2 linked regions of the Arenibacter algicola genome follow. The protein of the gene in region 1 interacts with the protein of each later gene in a pairwise test. Links are inferred from orthologs where the notes say so. Each region holds a gene or a part of one and is shown in the gene's direction. Other genes may lie near its edges.

Evidence for each region.
Region 2: the proteins of dnaA (region 1) and nadE interact in binary tests that used the Escherichia coli proteins (3 or more experiments, as listed by UniProt). The link is inferred for Arenibacter algicola from one-to-one orthologs.

The regions. Positions count from the first base shown.
Region 1 is NZ_JPOO01000003.1:1,003,393-1,014,092, forward strand. The notes cover bases 5,243-8,124. They hold dnaA (chromosomal replication initiator protein DnaA), read left to right. Parts: upstream 5,243-5,912; coding sequence 5,913-7,337; downstream 7,338-8,124. Other genes in these bases: U735_RS0114630 (IMPACT family protein), read left to right, coding at 5,243-5,327; U735_RS0114635 (acyl-CoA thioesterase), read right to left, coding at 5,316-5,714; U735_RS0114645 (low molecular weight protein-tyrosine-phosphatase), read left to right, coding at 7,351-7,809; U735_RS0114650 (SAM-dependent methyltransferase), read left to right, coding at 7,820-8,124. In the rest of the region: NAD-dependent DNA ligase LigA, read right to left, coding at 1-55; U735_RS0114600 (LOG family protein), read right to left, coding at 56-637; prmC (peptide chain release factor N(5)-glutamine methyltransferase), read right to left, coding at 737-1,600; U735_RS0114610 (GNAT family N-acetyltransferase), read right to left, coding at 1,669-2,154; bifunctional diaminohydroxyphosphoribosylaminopyrimidine deaminase/5-amino-6-(5-phosphoribosylamino)uracil reductase RibD, read left to right, coding at 2,197-3,246; U735_RS0114620 (HAD family hydrolase), read left to right, coding at 3,239-3,841; U735_RS0114625 (DMT family transporter), read left to right, coding at 3,843-4,706; more of U735_RS0114630, read left to right, coding at 4,716-5,242; more of U735_RS0114650, read left to right, coding at 8,125-8,542; U735_RS0114655 (hypothetical protein), read right to left, coding at 8,595-9,224; endolytic transglycosylase MltG, read right to left, coding at 9,381-10,424; U735_RS0114665 (GNAT family N-acetyltransferase), read right to left, coding at 10,424-10,700. UniProt on the Escherichia coli protein: Plays an essential in the initiation and regulation of chromosomal replication. Binds in an ATP-dependent fashion to the origin of replication (oriC) to initiate formation of the DNA replication initiation complex once per cell cycle.
Region 2 is NZ_JPOO01000001.1:976,654-986,448, reverse strand. The notes cover bases 1,599-4,542. They hold nadE (NAD(+) synthase), read left to right. Parts: upstream 1,599-2,648; coding sequence 2,649-3,437; downstream 3,438-4,542. Other genes in these bases: dnaG (DNA primase), read right to left, coding at 4,322-4,542; U735_RS0104205 (response regulator), read left to right, coding at 3,607-4,236; gldB (gliding motility lipoprotein GldB), read right to left, coding at 1,599-2,555. In the rest of the region: U735_RS0104235 (alpha/beta fold hydrolase), read left to right, coding at 1-62; yihA (ribosome biogenesis GTP-binding protein YihA/YsxC), read left to right, coding at 99-713; U735_RS0104225 (GTPase), read right to left, coding at 743-1,093; gliding motility protein GldC, read right to left, coding at 1,226-1,561; more of gldB, read right to left, coding at 1,590-1,598; more of dnaG, read right to left, coding at 4,543-6,301; U735_RS0104195 (zinc-ribbon domain-containing protein), read left to right, coding at 6,425-6,691; U735_RS0104190 (polyprenyl synthetase family protein), read right to left, coding at 6,762-7,739; 23S rRNA (adenine(2503)-C(2))-methyltransferase RlmN, read right to left, coding at 7,909-8,955; tRNA preQ1(34) S-adenosylmethionine ribosyltransferase-isomerase QueA, read right to left, coding at 9,045-9,795. UniProt on the Escherichia coli protein: Catalyzes the ATP-dependent amidation of deamido-NAD to form NAD. Uses ammonia as a nitrogen source.

The DNA.
Region 1 (10,700 bases):
AGTTATGCTCCCTAAGCTCTGTTCTAAGGCTTTCTATTTTTTGTTTGATTTCCATTTATAGTTGATCCTTTTTAATCCATATTGGCAATGGCAAGGGTTGGTAATTTTTCATTTTATCCAAAAGTCCGTCAATAGAATTATCTACCAACAACATATCGTAATATTCCTGCTTTAAAAATCCTTTATTTACCATGGTACGCAGCATAGCGAGCAATTCATCATAAAACCCATTGATATTTAAAAGACCAATTGGTTTTTGATGTAGCCCAAGTTGGGCCCAGGTAATCATTTCAAACAACTCCTCCAAGGTACCATACCCCCCTGGAAGAGTAATAATGCCGTCGGAGAGTTCATGCATCCTTAATTTCCTTTGATGCATATTTTCGGTAATAATAAGTTTGGTAAGTCCGGTATGAAATACTTCCTTTAATTTTAAAAAATCGGGGATAACACCTATAACCTCGCCCTTGTGGTCCAGGGCTCCCTGGGCTACCCTGCCCATGATACCTATTTTTGCGGCACCATAGACCAATGTAATACCCTCTTTTGCAAAAACAGCCCCTAACTCATAGGCACATTCCACTATTTCTGGATCATTGCCCTCACTGCTTCCACAAAATACAACTATGCTTTCCATGTTTATCGAACTTTCCGCTTGGGAAATTAGTAATATATATCTTTTTTTTAATTCCTTCGGCCTTAAGGGACCATGGCCATGGCTGTTATTTCAACTTAATCATTTAGGGTCGAGCTGTCCTTTTAACATTCTGTCATTTCCGAACATATCTTTTCTCAGTTCAATTTCCGAAAAATTTTCCGCTTCCAGAAGTTGTTTCATTTCTTCGCCAAGATATTGATTTATCTCAAAAAACAGGACCCCACCTTTCTTTAAGTGGCTTAAAGCAAGGCGTGTTATTTTTTTGTAGAAAATCAAAGGATCCCCATCGGAAACAAAGAGAGCCAAACCGGGCTCGTGCTCCACGACATTATTTTTCATTTCCAATTTTTCCAATTCCCTGACATAGGGAGGATTGGAAACTATTACATCAAATTTATCTTTAAAGCCCTCAAGAGACAAAATATCCGCTTCCAGAAAGACTATATCCACACCATTATCCATGGCGTTCTCTCTGGCTATCTGCAATGCCTTTTTTGAAATATCCAGGGCATACACTTTGGCGTTAGGCAAGTTTTTGGCCAGGGAGATGGCAATACAACCGCTTCCAGTGCCAATATCCAGTATTTTCACTTCTTCCCGAGGATCCCCTTTTTGAACCTCATTTATTATCCAATAAACCAATTCCTCAGTTTCGGGCCTGGGTATCAAAACGTTTTCATCTACACGAAACTCCAGTTCGCAAAAATGGGCCTTCCCTAAAATATGTTGAATGGGTCGTTCTTGTTTCAATTGGCTTAAAGCAAAAAACAAAGGATCCTCATTTTCTTTGGACACCACAAGATTGGGTTGCATGGCCAAAATAAATCTCTCCAAACCCAAATAATGATCTATTACCAAGTAAAAAAAGCTATCCACCTCTTCTTTTGGGAAAAGCGGATCCAGCTCTAAATGGTAAATGTTTTTGATTTCTTTTAATAACATTCTCAATTTTTGGCAAACATTGTAAACATCATGTACCTAAAAAGGATCCAAAATGATTACAACAGTATCTATAAACTTTTAAGCATCCAAACCGGACATGAGTAATGACCGGTATTGCCCATTGGCTCTTTGATATAATGAAACCCGGACTTTAAATATAATTTTTGGGCGTCTTCCATATAGGGCATGGTTTCCAAATAACAGTGTTCATAGCCATATTCGGTAGCTCTATCCAAACATCTATTTATCATTTTAATTCCCAATCCCCTTCCCCTGGCCTCTTCTAGAAAATACATTTTCTGTAATTCACATACGTTGCCCTCATAATTCTCCAACTGGGCAATTCCGGCACATCCAATAATCCTACCGTTTTCCTCGGCCACAAAATAGTCGGCCCGTGGTACGTCATAATTTTCAAACATTTGATCCAATGCTTTATCGGCATAGGCCGTACCCACTTTAGGAACGCCAAGGTCCTCCAAAACTTTTCTTATTACCCTGGCAACATTCTCATTGTCTTTGGGTTGAATTTCCCTTATGGTAGTGACTAACATATGATTACCAATAATCTACTTATATTGTTCTATTTTTACGAAGTGAAGATACACGAAAAATATATTTCAAGATGTATACAGCTCGCCAAAAATGGCCTGGGAACTACCTTTCCCAATCCCATGGTGGGCAGTGTTATTGTGTATGGAGACAAAATTATAGGAGAGGGCTACACCAGTCCCTATGGTGGCTCCCACGCCGAGGTGAATGCCATAAATTCCGTAAAGGACAAGGCGCTTTTAAGTAAAGCCACCCTATATGTTACCCTGGAACCATGTTCCCATTATGGAAAAACGCCTCCATGTGCAGACCTTATTGTTAAGCATCAAATTCCGAATGTTGTTATAGGCCTTTTGGATCCACATGACAAAGTTGCCGGCAAAGGCATTGAAAAATTAAAAGCTGCAGGCTGCAATGTCACTGTGGGTGTACTGGAAAAAGAATGCACGGAACACCATAAACGGTTCCTAACCTCCCATACCAAAAAAAGACCTTATATTATTTTGAAATGGGCAGAAACGGCCGATGGCTTCATAGCTCCCGCCCAAGATAAAAGAAGTGACAATCCCGAACCTTACTGGATCAGCAATCCTTACTCCCAACAACTGGTCCACCTATGGCGCAGTCAGGAACAGGCCATTTTGGTTGGCACCAACACAGTATTGGTAGATAACCCCAAGTTAAACGTTCGTCATTGGAAAGGCCGGAATCCGATTAGAATTGTTTTGGACAGGGATTTGAAAATCAACAATAAACATCATGTTCTGGATGGAAGCGTAAAAACCATCATTATAACCGCCCAATGTCCCAAAATTCCACATCAGGGAATTTTATATGAGGCTATCGATTTTGAAAATAATTTGGCAACCCAAATTTGTACCATCCTACATAAGCATGAAATTATAAGTGTTATCATTGAAGGAGGGGCACAAACACTACAAAGCTTTATAGACTCCGATTTATGGGACGAGGCTAGAATTTTTAAGGGCAAGAGTCAATTTGGGGAAGGCTTGGAATCTCCTAGGATTCAAGGTGTTCTTCAAAGTGAAACGCAAATAGAATCTGACATATTAACACTCTTAAAACATGATTAAAAACATCATATTCGATTTTGGGGACATCTTCATCAACCTGGACAAACAGGTAGTTTTTAGAGCACTTCAAGATAATGGTATCCAAAAATTTTTACCTAAATACCACACTATTAATGAAGACTTCGAAGTAGGCAAAATTAGTCCTCAGGAATTTGTGGAGAGACTGCAACCTGATTTCCCACACCTTGGCCCCCAAGCGATAACCGATATTTGGAATTCCATGTTGTTGGATTTTCCAGAATATCGCCTAAACTTTTTGGAGAACTTGGCAAAGGAGAACAGTTATAGGCTTTTCCTTTTAAGCAACACCAATGCCTTGCATATTCCTCACGTAATCAAGATCATGGGCAATGAAAGTTTTGGGCGATTTAAAAGTTCGTTTGAGCAGTTTTATTTATCACATGAAATCCAATTGAGAAAACCGAACCACGAAATATTTCAATATGTTCTGGAGCAAAATAGATTGGAACCCAAGGATACACTCTTTATAGACGACACCAAGGAAAATACGGATGCAGCCAGGGAATTGGGCATAAAGACATGGAATCTAATTGTAGGCAAGGAAGATGTGGTTAATTTAAAGGAACGACTATAACATGTTGGATCTAGCCTTAAGTATACTGTTTTCCAGCTTAATTTTTGTGGTTTTCAAACTGTATGATACCTTTAGGATCCAAACTCTTTACGCCATCATAATCAACTATATAGTAGCCTCCGCGGTAGGAATGTTTTTCTACGAAAAAAAAATAGAGTTGCTGGAAATACCTGCAAAACCATGGTTTCTGGGAACTTTGGTTTTGGGAATATTGTTCATACTTGTATTTAACCTCATGGCCGCCACCTCGCAAAAAAGTGGTGTCTCGGTGGCTTCGGTCGCTACTAAAATGTCCTTGGTAATTCCGGTCATATTTGGGCTGTTTGTCTACAATGAAAAACTGGGGGCTTTGAAATCCGTAGGTATACTATTGGCCCTGGCTGCCGTATACTTTGCCTCTATCAAGGAAAAGGATGTCCCCTTAAAGAAGAATATCATTCTATTGCCCACCTTGGTTTTTATTGGTTCCGGGGTAATAGATACCAGTATTAAGTATTTGGAGGAGACCTTGGTCCCCAAGGAGGAGTTTCCTTTATTCTCTGCGGTGGTTTTTGGTTCTGCCGCAACTACAGGGCTGATTTTTATTACGATCAAAGCCTTTAAAAAATGGTTGGCTCCCAATTTAACGACCATTCTCGGCGGAATTACCTTGGGCATTCTAAATTATTTTTCGATATTTTATCTGTTGCGCGCACTACAGCACGAAAATCTAAATAGTGCCTCTGTTTTCACCATAAACAATGTGGCCATAGTTATGTTCTCTACCTTGTTGGGGGTAGTTCTCTTTAAAGAACGCATCAGCATAAAAAATTGGATGGGAATTACACTAGCGATTATCAGTATTCTTCTAGTAGCTTTTTTTTAATAGAACCATATGGATTTGGACGTTTACAAAACCTTAAACACACCTTCGGAGGAAATTTTGTTCAAAGAACGGAAAAGCAAGTTTTTTGGTTACGCCTACCCGATACTGCATGAGGACGAGGTAAAACCCATTATTGAAGAACTCAGAAAACAACATCATACCGCCAACCATGTATGCTATGCCTGGCAGTTGGGAGTTGAAGATGTTAATTACAGGGCCAATGACGATGGTGAACCCAATAATTCCGCAGGAATGCCCATATACGGCCAAATACAGTCTTTTGGAGTAACCAATGTCCTAGTTGCCGTGGCCCGTGTCTTTGGAGGTACAAAACTAGGGGTAGGAGGATTGATATCCGCTTATAGGACAGCGGCACAAATGGCACTGGATTCGGCGGATATAATAGAAAAAACACTTCAGCAACGATATTTGCTTTGTTTTGAATATTCGGAAATGGACAAGGTTATGCGCACCTTAAAGCAGCATCAAATGGAAATTGTTAGCCAGAAAATGGAAATGGATTGCAAAATCGAGATTTCGGTTAGAAAAAACGACGCCCTTCTTACCGAAAATGTTTTTACAGCAATGTATCCCGTAAAAATTAAAAAATTAGATGTCTAGGTTATCCAGAATATAATCTGGACATTTTATGGGCTTATTGGTTTTCATATCCATAAATGCCAGAACCGTGTTGGCTTCTATTAACAATTCTTTGGCCTCATTTCGTATTTCATAGTCAAATTCTATTCTTACCATAGGCCGCTTACGGATATAGGTGGTAACTGTTAAAAGATCGTCATATACTGCCGATTTCTTAAATAAAATGCTTAAAGAAATTACAGGCAACATTATTCCGTTTTCCTCCATCTTTTTGTAGGAAATGCCCATGGACCTTAGCCACTCAACCCGTCCCATCTCCAGATATTGCGCGTAATTCCCGTGATAAACTACTCCCATTTGATCTGTTTCGCCATACCTGACCCTAAAAGAAAATTCATTAAAATCCATGTTATTCCGTGTAAAACCTTTATATTTAAAAGTGTGAAAATAATGTGGTACAACATGAGAAAAAAAAAGAGAAAATTCAACCACTTTGGATTTTTTTTTTAGAATATTTGTTCACATATTTGCCCACTTGATAGTCCCATTTAACCTGGCAGAATATCATCCGTAATTTACACTAACCAAAAAAAGAAAACATTAAAAATGAGTGTTACTGCAACGTCCGTATGGAACCATTGTTTGGACTTTATAAAAGACAATATCCAACCGCAGGCATTCAAAACTTGGTTCGAGCCAATTAAACCTGTTAAGCTTTCCGATAATGCCCTGAGCATTCAAGTTCCCAGTAAATTTTTTTATGAATGGCTGGAAGAGCACTATGTTAAACTATTAAAAGTAGCCCTTACCAAAGAATTGGGTGAGACCGCTAAATTGGTGTACATCATTAAAATGGAAAACACCTATGGCAATCGGGAACCTTTTACAGAAAAAATACCTAGTTCCAATAGATCCCATGTAGAGCCTCAGGAATTGGACGTGGCCATAAAATCCAAAAATCCGGAATTAAAAAATCCATTTGTAATACCTGGGATCAGAAACATAAAGATTGAATCCCAATTAAACCCAAGTTATAATTTTGATAATTTCTTGGAAGGCGACTCCAACCGATTGGCTAGATCGGCAGGAATGGCCGTTGCCAACAAACCTGGGGGAACTTCCTTTAATCCATTATTAGTGTTTGGCGGTGTAGGTTTGGGAAAAACACATTTGGCCCATGCCATAGGCGTGGAAATCAAGGATAAATATCCAGAAAGGACCGTATTATATATCTCTGCTGAGAAATTTACCCAACAATATATTGAATCGGTAAAGAAAAATACTAGAAACGATTTTATTCATTTCTATCAGTTGATAGATGTGCTCATCATTGATGACGTGCAATTTTTATCGGGAAAATCGGGAACTCAGGATGTGTTCTTCCATATTTTCAATCATTTGCACCAAAACGGCAAACAGGTTATCCTAACTTCGGACAAAGCCCCTGTTGATATGCAGGACATTGAACAGCGTTTGCTTTCCCGATTTAAATGGGGATTATCTGCCGAGCTCCAAACACCTGACTACGAAACAAGGATATCGATTTTAAAAAATAAATTGTATCGGGATGGTGTAGAAATGCCAGACGACATTATAGACTACGTTGCCAAGCACATAAAAACCAATATCAGGGAATTGGAAGGAGCAATTATTTCCTTGATTGCCCAATCTTCCTTCAACAAGAAAGAAGTTACTCTGGAATTGGCCCAATTGGTAGTGGAGAAATTCGTTAAAAACACCAAGAGGGAGGTATCCATTGATTATATCCAAAAGGTAGTTTCCGACTATTTCGAAATGGATGTGGCCACTCTACAGTCAAAAACAAGAAAAAGACATATTGTACAGGCCAGACAATTGGCAATGTTCTTTGCGAAAAAATTCACCAAAGCCTCATTGGCAAGTATTGGGTCACAAATTGGAAAAAGAGACCACGCTACAGTGCTACACGCCTGTAAGACCGTAGACAATCTTGCAGAGACCGACAAGCAGTTCCGAAAATATATAGACGATCTAACCAAGAAGTTTTCTTAAAACCTCCATTGCCATGAGAACCAAAGTCCTTATGGTCTGTTTGGGGAATATATGTAGGTCACCATTGGCCGAGGGTATTTTAAAAAGCAAATTGGACAAGGAAACCATACATGTGGATTCTGCGGGTACCGCCAGTTACCATATTGGAAAAAAACCCGATAGCAGATCCATATCAATAGCTAAAAAATATGGAATAGACATTAGTCAGCAGCGATGCAGGCAATTCACCGCCAAAGATTTTGACGAATATGATCTGATTTACGCTATGGATAGAAGTAATTACGAAAACATTGTTGCCCTGGCCGAAAATGAAAACGCGATTGCCAAAGTTAATTTATTACTTCATAGATCAAACGTTACCAGCAAAGAAGTTCCAGACCCCTATTATGGAGGGGAAGATGAATTTGAAGAAGTATTTCAATTAATTGATGCGGCATGCAACCTTATTGCACAGGACATAATTCATAAATAACCTAATCCCTATGGACCAAACAATGGGCAATATTGGAAAATTATATTTAATCCCAACCACCCTGGGCGATAACGAGCCCTTGGAAGTTCTGCCCATATCCATCAAAAGGACCATTGAACAAATTGATCATTACATAGTTGAAAATGAAAAAACGGCTAGGCACTTTATAAAAAAGATCAGTTCCAAAAAATCGCAGCCAAGTCTACATATCAATGTACTTAACAAATTTACGGAACCAGAAATACTTCCCACTTTTTTGGACCCTTGTTTTGAAGGTTATAATGTAGGCATTATATCGGAAGCTGGTTGCCCGGGAATTGCCGATCCCGGTGCCGATATCGTGAGTATTGCCCATCAAAAAGGAGTACAGGTAGTACCGCTGGTAGGCCCCTCCTCTATTTTATTGGCCTTAATGGCCAGTGGTCTAAACGGTCAAAGTTTTGCTTTCAATGGCTATTTGCCTATTGAAGCCGGGGAAAGAAAAAAGAGCATCAAGAGATTTGAAAAACTATCCAGAGATTTTGATCAATCCCAAATTTTTATTGAAACACCCTACAGAAACGATAAACTTTTGGCCGAATTAATAAAAACACTTTCTCCTCAAACCTTGGTTTGCATTGCCTGCGACATAACATTGCCCACAGAGTTCATCGCTACAAAAAAAGTGATGGATTGGCAGAGAATGTCTGTTGACCTTCACAAGAGACCCACTATTTTTATTATTCACGCATAAAAAAACCCTAACATTTTGCTAGGGTCTTTCCATTTTCATAATTACAAATTCTTTATATTCTAGGATTTTTCTTGGGGGTTACATGGGAAATATCGTATCCGGAAAATTTCTTGATATAGTAGGAAACAGATGACCCAAAGTCATCATCTACATTTAATTCACCATTAGATCTTAAATACTTTTTTACATTCCCTGCTCCTGCCAAATGTGCAGCTGCCAGTATACCCGATTCCGTAATCTCCTGACCATTAATTACCAAACCAACAAAACGTTTAATATCCCTTCTCAGAATCCACTTATTTCTGGAAAGATTGGTATGAAATACCCTCTCCTGCAATATTGGATCGTTAAGAAACAATGTAGCGTTGTAAACGCCTAGCAACTCTAGGGTACCTATACCAAATTGATATTTTCCTAGATAACCTAAGGCATTGGTGGTAAAATAATTTCCTTGAGATTCCTTAAAGGCTAAAGCCTCTTTAAACCCGTTGTAGGATGTTCCTAAAAAAGGTGGCGCAGCCATATTCGTTTTTAAAACAGTTCTGTGTTTGGGAAACAAAACTTCGGTAGGTCCATCTACTCTAAAAGCCTCGGGAAGCACCATTTTAACTGGCCTAAACCCATAACTTACAAGAATAAAAATCATGATAACGGGGAACAAATAACTTGTCCACTTTCTCATACATTTGTTTTCTTAAGACTTATAACCAAAAAGGGTTTGCTTAAATTTCACTTTACAAAGATATGCCCGATTTTTAAAAACAGACCTATTTTAACGCAACTTTGTATAAAATGTTATGATTATTGGATAAATAACACAGAAATAAGGATCAGTGGTTCAGCGGTTTATCTTTTGACTGTTTATCCACCGGACATACTGCTCCTTATTTCGGTTATGCTGCGTCAATGTCTTTGCAAACTTGTGATAACCAAAATCTTCCACATTCGCCACAAAATAATAATAGTCATGTTTTTCCGGATTTAAAACAGCATCTATGGCCGAAATATCGGGCATGGCAATTGGTCCTGGAGGCAAACCTCCGTATTTATAGGTATTATAGGGCGAATCCAGTTCCAGATCTTTATACAACACTCTTTTTATAATGGTATCAAAATTCCCCGTATGCAATTTAATGGCATAAATCACTGTTGGATCGGCCTGTAGCAACATCCCCGTAGCCAATCGGTTTAGATATACACCTGCCACCCTAGGCCGCTCATCTACTTTTGCCGTCTCTTTATGTACAATGGATGCCAAGGTAATGACCTGTGAGGAGTTTAGTCCCAGGGATTTCGATTTGGCTATACGTTCTTCGTTCCAAAACCTTTTGTATTCCTTCAACATCCTTTCCCTAAATCCCTCCGCAGAAGTATTCCAGAAAAACTCATAGCTGTTTGGAATATACATGGAAAGTGCCGTTTTATCATTAAACCCATTTGCTTTTAGAAAATCCAGCTCCCCAAAGGCACTCAATAAAGCTGTACTATCCGCCTCGATCTGAAGCGATATCCTACCCGCCAGATCCGCCAGATTCTCCTGGTTGTTAAAAGCAACTTTTACGGGAATATTGCCACTTCTCAGCGAGTTGACAATATCGTTATTGCTCATCCCCTTTTTTATGGCATATTTTCCTGCTTTTATATTGGTGCTGTAGCCTTTTTTATCCGCTGCGGATTCAAAAGTTTTCAGATCCTTCAAAAGGGGTTCCATAATAGACTTAACTTCTTGGAAGTCCGAATTTGAAGGTATAAATACATAGGCAACTTCATTGCCAAATTGCGTATTGGGCACAAAGAAGGCCCTATAAACCATAAAGGCGAATGCACCTCCCACCAACATTCCGGCAATGACGATAACCAATAAAATTCTCTTTATATACATTAGCTATTTATCTTTTGAAACAAGATTTCATTTTTATAAACTCCATTGGAGTAAATCCAATCTTTTTTAACTCCAACTTTCTCAAACCCCAGTTTTGAAAACAAATGTATGCTAGGAGCGTTTTCCTCCATTACATTCACATAAACCTGTCTCATTCCCAATACCAAAAAGGCATAATTGGTTAATATCTCTATGGCTTCAGCACCAACCCCTTTGTTTCTATCCCCCTTCCGGCTAACAATAATACCCATTCCCACTCTCAAATTCTTGGGGTCA
Region 2 (9,795 bases), on another replicon or contig:
TGGAACATCCACAGGAATTTAACACTGTACTTGACGCCTGGCTGGAAAAAAGAAATTTCTAAACTAGAGTTAAGTTATAAACCTCTAAAAGCGAACAAATGAAAATTAAGTCGGCCGACTTTGTTATGAGTAATTCCAACGTAGCAAATTGCCCTAAGGAACATTTGCCGGAATACGCATTTATTGGTCGCTCCAATGTAGGAAAGTCCTCCTTGATCAACATGCTCACCCAAAGAAAAAGTTTGGCCAAAACATCTGGTAGGCCAGGAAAGACACAACTTATAAATCACTTTAAAATAAACGAAAACTGGTTTTTGGTAGATCTACCCGGTTATGGTTATGCCCGTGTATCCAAAAAAGATAAAAAAACCTTTCAAAAATATATCACCGACTACTTTATAGAGCGCCAGCAATTGGTATGTGCATTTATTTTGATCGATATAAGACATGAACCTCAAAAAGTGGACATGGAATTTTTGGAATGGATGGGAGAAAACCAGATTCCGTTCTGCATGATTTTCACCAAAGCGGATAAATTGAAACCTAAAGCCATAGAAAACCATGTCAATGCCTATATCAAGGAATTATTGGAAGGAGTTTGGGAAGAGGCTCCCAATTATTTCGTTACCTCCTCTACCAACGGTATGGGTCAAGAAGAATTACTAAGCTTTATTGACGAATTAAACACCAATTTCTTCAAGGCATTGACCTAAAGTAACTTTCTGATTACCAGAAATTTGATCTAGGATAACTTTGCCCGTATGGCCAAAATTAGATCTTCTTGACTTTTCATGTCATTTATCTCTCCTTTGCGGAGAAACACTTGAAGCTTACCCTCTTTTAAAATGAAGACCTGTGGAAAGGACTCCCTATCCTGTTTTTCGTTAGGATAGCGCTTTTTAAACTCGTCCAGATGTAGAAATTCCATTTCCAGACCAGATCCTTTCCTAAACTCCTTCCATTTCTTATGTTCAGAAAAAAAGCCAAAGGTTATGGCACATAGGTTACAATTGTAAGTGTTGGGGTCCAAGATTTTATGTATACTGTCCAAAAGGGCATTACCCAAGCCGGAATTGGCATTGTATACAAACACAAGAGGCTTTGTTAGGGTACCATCCATCATTACAAATTAAGAATCTCTATCAGCAATTTAGTCGGTAAACACCGAAACTACTTAAAGGAATAGCTCTAAAACCAAGATACAGGCAAGAAACTTGATCGGTGCCTATTTTTTTAACTCCAATTTTTCTGCAAAATAATCGCAAAAATCCTTCATGGTTGCCGTCATTTTTTCATCCTGGGTAGCCTTCATAAAAGTGTCGGACAAGGAAACCAGGGTTTGATGAAAAAAAACTTTCATTTCATCTACCGGCATATCCTTGGTCCATAGATCAATCTTTAAAGATTCCTGGTTCTTACTATCCCATACGGACAATAGCATTGCCTTGGCTTTTTCATTGTCTATACCCCCATCCTGGGCGGACCACCATAGCTCTTCAGGGACCCTATTTTCGTCCAATCCAACTCGTAACGTAATTTCTGATGTATGTAGTTTTGCCATTGCTTTGTTTTTTGATTTGTATTAACTCTTACAGCTTTCTTGGCTTATACCCCGACCTTTTGAAAAGTTCTTCCTCAGGTAGGGTCAACATTTCCTGTAAAGTAATATTATTGTTATCCATAAAGGCCTTGACTATTTGCCAACCTAAATATCGCCCTATTTTACCAGGTGACTCGTTGTCCAATTCCAATTCAAACTTGGAAAAAGGAGCTGGATCCAAAAATCTTGGTCCCAATTTACTATTGGTGCTGTACAACAATTCGCGTTCAATAAAATAGCGCCAAACCTGCTCTTCGTTCACTGCTGCCCAATCCAACTCATCCGGTGTATAGCCTATAATAACAGCTTCATTTTTTTGGGGCATAAGCTGCTGCATTAAATACAGTTCTTTACCGTAATAAACAAGTTGCGATAAAAAAGTACGGTCGCGCGGTGGTGCCACAACAGCTTTGGCAAATGCACTTGCCACGTCGCGGGTCATGTATTGTTTATCCAAATCGTTAGCGATATATTTGGAAATACCTTGATAAAATTTATGGGAACTTCCTAAGTAGTTATCAAGACCAACAAGAAGCAAGCTATCCGTTAGAATAATTCTATTATTATAATCTACCTCCGAGGTAACCGTAACAACCTTTGGTATTGTATAATTAGGAAAATAATATTTTATATACTTAAACAACCACTCCATATCTTCCTTTTCACTTTCAAAGTCGGGGAAAGATTTTCCTACTTCATCCATAACTTCTACTTGTAGGGTATCCTGTAATTTGGCCACCCAAATGCTATCCGGATAATTGGCAGGGAAAAGATAGGGGTACTTTTCTTTTAGAATAGGAATATCCAAAGGTTTAGCTTCTGCAAACTCCCTATCAAATCTGTAAACCTTTAAATCTACGTTTATTTTAGAGACCTCATCGGCCAATTTATCGCTGCGATCACAACTGCAAAAAATAATAATTGGGATTAAAACAAGGAATATGGCCTTTCGCATTCTAAAGTAATTCGGTTAATGTTTTAAATATTAAACTCTAGGCTTTATTTTTACGGTGCAAAGTTAAGTTTTTAAACCTTATAAATTGTTCATATGCAGACCGAAAAAGTTATAGACCACATTGTAACATGGTTACAGGAATATGCCAACAACGCAAATATAAAGGGATTTGTAATCGGAATTTCCGGAGGTATAGATTCCGCGGTAACCTCTACCCTATGCGCGAGAACAGGACTACAACTTTTATGTTTGGAAATGCCCATACACCAGGCCGAAAGCCAAGTTACCCGTGCATCCGAACATATAAAATGGCTAAAAAAGAACTATAACAATGTTGAAAGACTACAGGTAAACCTTACACCCACTTTTGATAGTTTGGTAGATGCATTGCCCGCCGTTGACAATGAAGAGGATAGGTTTATGTCCTTGGCCAATACCAGGGCCAGATTAAGAATGACCACCTTATATTACTTTGCTGCCCTAAACAAACTGCTGGTAGCTGGTACCGGGAACAAGGTGGAAGATTTCGGCGTAGGCTTCTACACCAAATATGGAGATGGCGGTGTAGACTTAAGTCCGATTGCCGATCTACTAAAAACCGAAGTCTACGAAATTGCCAAGGTCCTTGGCGTTAACGAGGACATTATTAAGGCCGCACCCACCGATGGACTATGGGGCGACGACAGAACGGACGAAGACCAAATAGGAGCATCCTATCCAGAATTGGAATGGGCCATGCAAATGGACGAAGAAGGAAAAGCGGAGACGGATTTTTCTGATAGGCAAAAAGAGGTTTTTCAGATATACAAAAGATTTAACCGCGCAAACAGACATAAGATGGTTCCAATTCCTGTTTGTGAAATACCAAATTCGTTAAAATGAACCTCTCACCTAAGAACCAAGTGATTAAATCGAAAAAACATGTGAAAATTTTCCGTTTTGGATAAAAAAGTGAAGCTTTGCTTATCGAATTAGATATTTTAACCCTACATTGCATGTCAGTATTTTTAGACATGATTATTGATGTTGAAATCTAGAAAAATAACCTAAAATGATCAAAATTTTAATTGCTGATAATCATCCTATAGTACGGATGGGCGTAAAACAAGTCTTGGATTCGGTTTCCGATATTCAAGTTATCGCCGATGCATCTACCACCACGGAATTATTCAACAAACTGGAACTTTTTACCCCGGACGTAATTCTTCTGGAAATGGACATCCCCGAAATTAATGGCATTGCAACCCTTAGAAAAATAAAAAAGGAATACCCCAATATACGGGTTTTGATCTATAGCGGTCAGTCTGAAGATGTTTATGCCCTAAGTACTATCCGTGCAGGAGCTTTTGGCTACTTATCCAAAACATCGGAAATAGATTACATAATAAGCGCTATACGAAAAGTTAGCGAGGGCAATATGTTTATTACCAACGAATTGGCACAACGCCTTGCTTTTGATGAAGGCACACAAAAACCAAGAAGGTTCTTTAGAAAACTTTCCACAAGGGAGGTAGAAGTCCTTAAGCTCTTGGCCAGTGGTAAGCGAAACAAAGAAGTAGCACAAGGCTTGGATCTAAACGAAAAAACGGTCAGCACCTATAAGGCGCGCTTAATGCGTAAACTAAATGTTGACAACCTAGTGGATTTATTACAGCAGGCCAAAGCTTTGGAACTGTACTAGATATAATAACCAATCAAGAATAAAAAAGACTGATTTCCTAATAAATAGGACTTCAGTCTTTTTTTATCCACTCTATTCCGAAATCCTAAGAAAGAACCCTGTTGAGCTTTTTGTTCAACAATACATTGAGTTGTATATAATTCATAATCTCTTCCAAGGTTTCCATATTTCCTTCCTGTTTATTTAAGGTGTTCTCCTGAAGGGAACCTATCCTCTTTTTAATCAAGTAGCATCTCAACGTTAAAATGGTTTCGCTTACCAATTGGGAAATCCCTACTTTTTTATCTTTCGGATATATATCCTTTTCTTCCCAGCGATGCAGAACGTACTTTTCTTCTTCCATTAAAATTGAAGAAATTTCCGATGCCAGTTCTTGGTCCAAATTTGCAATAAAGTTGGTAATGGAAAAAATTTCCTTCTCATTAAGGTCTTCCATCAATCTATAATAAATATTTCTGAACTGCTCATTGGCAAGCTCAATTTCATCGTCCTGTAAATCGAGATATATCTTTTCGTAAACTTTGGCCTCCAGAGATTCCGGCTCCAGTTCCAAGTCGCCCTTTTCATTTTCCTTTAAAACCAAATCCTCGAATTGTTGTTCCATATCCCCATAAAGCAGCAACACCTCTATAATCTTACGCTCTAGCTCGTATTGCACATCTACCTTCTGTCTTAATGGTTCGTTCTTGACCACATCAAAGGCCTGCTGCTCCTGTTTTATCTTTTTATTGGCATCCGATACATCCTTTTTCCCAATCTGCGCCAAGGTATTGAACAAAACCGCCTCGGAAATATTCATAATCTGTGCACACTCCTGTATATAGATTTCCTTCTGTATCCTATCTGGAATTTTAGAAATACTATTAACAATATCCCTAACCGTATCCGCTCTTTTGATAGGGTCGTTGGCTGCTTCCTCTACCAACAAAGAAGCTTTGAACTGAATAAAGTCCTTGGAATTCTCCTGTAGGTATAGCACCACATCCTCATAGTCATTGTTCTTGGAAAAACTATCAGGGTCTTCCCCTTCCGGAAAGGTACATACTTTAACGTTCATCCCCTGTTCCAGAATAAGGTCTATTCCCCTAAGCGAAGCCCGTAATCCAGCCGCATCGCCATCGAACAAAACGGTTATATTCTTGGTGAGCCTATTGATCAATCTGATCTGATCTGAAGTCAAAGCCGTACCACTGGAAGAAACTACATTGTGAATACCCCTTTGGTACATCTGAATAACATCCGTATACCCTTCTACCAAGTAACAGTTGTCTTCCTTGGCAATAGCCTGCTTTGCATGGTAGATGCCATATAGCACCTTGCTTTTGTGGTAAATATCACTTTCCGGGGAATTTAAGTATTTGGCCGCCTTTTTATCATTCGTCAATATCCTGCCCCCAAAACCAAGCACCCTACCACTCATGCTGTGTATAGGAAACATAACTCGCCCTTTAAACCTATCAAAGGTCTTTTTGTTATCCTTGTCGGCCGCATCGTCCTTGACAATAGTAAGGCCCGTTTTCTCCAAATAATTTAATTGATACCCCTTGTTGAGGGCTGCTTTGGTAAAACCGTCCCACTGATCCAAACAATAGCCCAGATCAAACTTCTTGATGGTATCATCCGTAAAGCCACGTTCCTTAAAATAACTTAGACCAATGGCCTTGCCCTGCTCCCTTTCCCATAAGACCTCCGAGAAATATTTCTGGGCAAATTCAGAAACCAGATACATACTTTCCCGTTCATTGGTCTGTTCTTTCTGTTCGTTGCTCAGCTCTGTTTCCTCAATTTCAATATTGTACTTTCTGGCCAAATATTTAATAGCCTCAGGATAGGAAAAATGTTCGTGCTCCATCAAAAAAGCTACAACATTCCCTCCCTTACCACTACTAAAATCCTTCCATATCTGTTTTACCGGCGAGACCATGAAGCTAGGGCTACGCTCATCGGTAAAAGGACTTAGCCCCTTAAAGTTGGAGCCCGATTTCTTTAATTGCACAAAATCCCCTATGACCTCCTCCAAACGGGCTGATTCATATACTTTATCTATAGTGGTTTTTGAAATCAATCTTTACATTTTTTAGAAGGTTAAAGATAGTACTTTAAGGTCTGTTGTAAAAAGGAAAACCATGCTTGTAAAAGAAATATTGCTAAATTGCGATTTCCATTTAGAAGAATAAACCAATAGGAAATGATATTATTTCTAGGAACCAAACCCGGAAAAACAACTTCAAAATTGCTTCAAAATGTGGCCTGTCCCTACTGCGGCAATAAGGACACCTTAACAGCAGTAACAAGTACCACCCATTTTCACCTTTTCTGGATTTCCCTTTTTAGAGTGGGCTCCTTTTCCTCCATAAGCTGTTCCCATTGCAAAAGAACTTATTACCAGGATGAATTTACCGAAGAAATGCAACGCGGTATAGATACCGGAAAGAGCCTGGAACAAACCAACTAATATTAATTCAATTATCACAAACCAAAGTGTGGTCGGAAACCGATTTCATACTGATTACAGAGTTAAAGACTTACTTTTTACGGTCTACCACATAGTTCACCATAAGTTTAAGCGAACTTTTATATTCAGAATCTGGATAGGCATCCAATAAGGCCAAGGCTTCTTCCTTGTAGGCCAGCATTTTTTTTACGGCATATTCAAGACCACCGTTCGCTTTTACAAAAGCAATGACTTCCTTGACCCGTTTTTTATCCTTGTTGTGATTCTTAATGGAATTGATCAACCATTTTTTTTCCGTCTTGGAACATTTATTAAGAACATATATCAAGGGCAGGGTCATTTTTTGTTCCTTGATGTCGATACCCGTAGGCTTGCCAATTCTTTCCTCCCCGTAATCGAACAGATCATCCTTGATTTGAAAGGCCATACCTATGAGCTCCCCAAATTTCCTAAAAGTTTCCACATCCGGAGAATCCGGCTTTACAGAACAGGCCCCCAGACTACAGCAAGCAGCGATCAAGGTTGCTGTCTTCTGCCTTATAATTTCATAATATACCTCCTCGGTAATGTCCAAACGCCTTGCCTTCTCAATTTGCAGCAATTCTCCCTCACTCATTTCACGTACAGCGACAGAAATAATTTTAAGTAGATCAAAATCACCATTATCTATAGACAGCAGAAGGCCTTTGGAAAGAAGATAATCCCCAACCAATACAGCAATTTTATTCTTCCATAAAGCATTTACAGAAAAGAAGCCACGGCGTTTGTTGCTATCGTCTACCACATCGTCATGTACCAAGGTGGCCGTATGTATGAGCTCAATGACCGATGCACCCCTATAGGTCCTTTCGTTTACCTCACCATTGTTTAACATTTTCGCCGTAAGAAAGACGAACATTGGGCGCATCTGCTTCCCTTTTCTGTTAACGATATAGTAAGTAATCCTATTTAATAAGGCAACCTTGGAAGACATGGATTCATAAAACTTTTTTTCAAAAAGTTCCATTTCCTGATTAATCGGTTCCTTTATTTGGGATACAATTTTCAAGGGATTATTTAAGCTGTTTTGGATTGCTAGTTCAGTTGCGTAAAATTAGGTAAAAAAACATAGTAATTAACAGCCAACAATGGTAATGTAACCCTAAATTATAGATTTCAGCGAATTTGCATAAGGGATTGACACGAGTAAAAGTTGCCTTGCCTCGGACCAGGATTCTCTAAGATTTATTGGCCAACTGCCCACAGGCCGCATCAATATCCTTGCCCCTGGAACGTCTTACGGTAACCGTTATGCCATTTTGCTCCAAAGTTCTGACATACATTTCAATGGCAGTATTATTTGCCTGTTGAAAATCCCCATCGTCTATAGGGTTGTACTCTATAAGGTTAACCTTGGAGGGGGCAAACCTGCAGAAATCCACCAAGGCATTGGCATCCCTTTGGGTGTTGTTAATACCTTCCCAAACCACATATTCATAGGTTATTCTACTTTTTGTCTTTTGGTACCAATATTCAAGTGCCTCCCTTAGGTCGGCCAAGGTAAAAGTTGCGTTAAAGGGCATTATGGAAGTCCTTATTTCATCTATGGCAGAATGCAAGGAAACAGCCAATTTAAATTTCACTTCCTCGTCCGCCATTTTACGTATCATTTTTGGAACACCTGAAGTAGACACGGTAATGCGCTTGGGAGACATCCCCAATCCTTCAGGAGAGGTTATCTTATCAATTGCCTTAAGTACATTGTTATAATTCATCAAGGGCTCTCCCATACCCATAAAAACAATATTGCTCAAAGGACGATCAAAATATAACCTGCTCTCATTATCAATGGCCACTACCTGGTCATAAATCTCGTCCGGGTTAAGATTTCTCATCCGCTTTAGTCGGGCAGTAGCACAAAATTTACAATCCAAACTGCAGCCCACTTGACTGGACACACAGGCGGTTGTTCTGGTCTTGGTAGGAATTAACACAGATTCCACTATGAGATCATCGTGTAGGCGAACTGCATTTTTAATGGTTCCGTCACTACTTCGTTGCATTTGATCCACCTTAATGTGGTTGATCACAAAATTATCCTCCAACATCTGCCTGGTTTCTTTGGAAATATTGGTCATATCCTCAAAGGTATGGGCCGATTTTTGCCATAGCCATTCATAGACCTGGTTGCCCCTAAAGGCCTTGTCTCCCTGGGATTCAAAGAACGACCTAAGTTGATCTTTGGTATATGCCCTTATATCCTTCTTATTTTTTGCAACTTCCACTTCCTAAAGATAAATGATTCTATAAAAAAATCCCGTCAATCCACAATTATCTGCGATACTGACGGGATCTTAGTATTATTTTTGGACACCTATATAATCAACATTGCATCCCCGTAAGAATAAAACTTATACCCTTCCAATATTGCCTCTTTATATGCCTTTTTCATCAAATCGTGTCCCATAAAAGCCGAAACCATCATCAAGAGAGTAGATTTGGGCAAATGAAAATTGGTCACCATGGCATTGGCTATACTAAAATCGTAAGGAGGAAAAACAAACTTGTTTGTCCAACCATCAAAGGTATTTAGCGTCTGCTGAGAAGACACCGCACTTTCCAAAGCTCTCATAGCGGTTGTACCTACAGCACATATCCTACGCTTCTTAAGTTTGGCGGAATTCACAATTTCAGTTGCCTTTTCATCTATGATCAATTCCTCACTATCCATCTTGTGTTTGGAAAGATCCTCTACTTCCACAGGATTAAAAGTCCCAAGACCTACATGCAGGGTAACCTCAGCAAAGTCGATTCCCTTTATTTCCAATCTTTTCAACAAATGTTTGGAAAAATGCAGACCAGCAGTAGGCGCTGCAACTGCACCTTCATGCTTTGCATAAATAGTTTGATATCTTTTTTCGTCTTCGGCCTCTACCTTTCGCTTAATATATTTGGGCAAAGGAGTTTCACCCAGTTCCTTTAATTTTCTTCTAAAATCGGTATATGAACCATCATAAAGGAACCTCAATGTTCTTCCCCTAGAGGTAGTATTGTCTATTACCTCGGCCACTAGAGTCTCATCATCACCAAAATAAAGCTTGTTCCCAATTCTTATTTTACGTGCC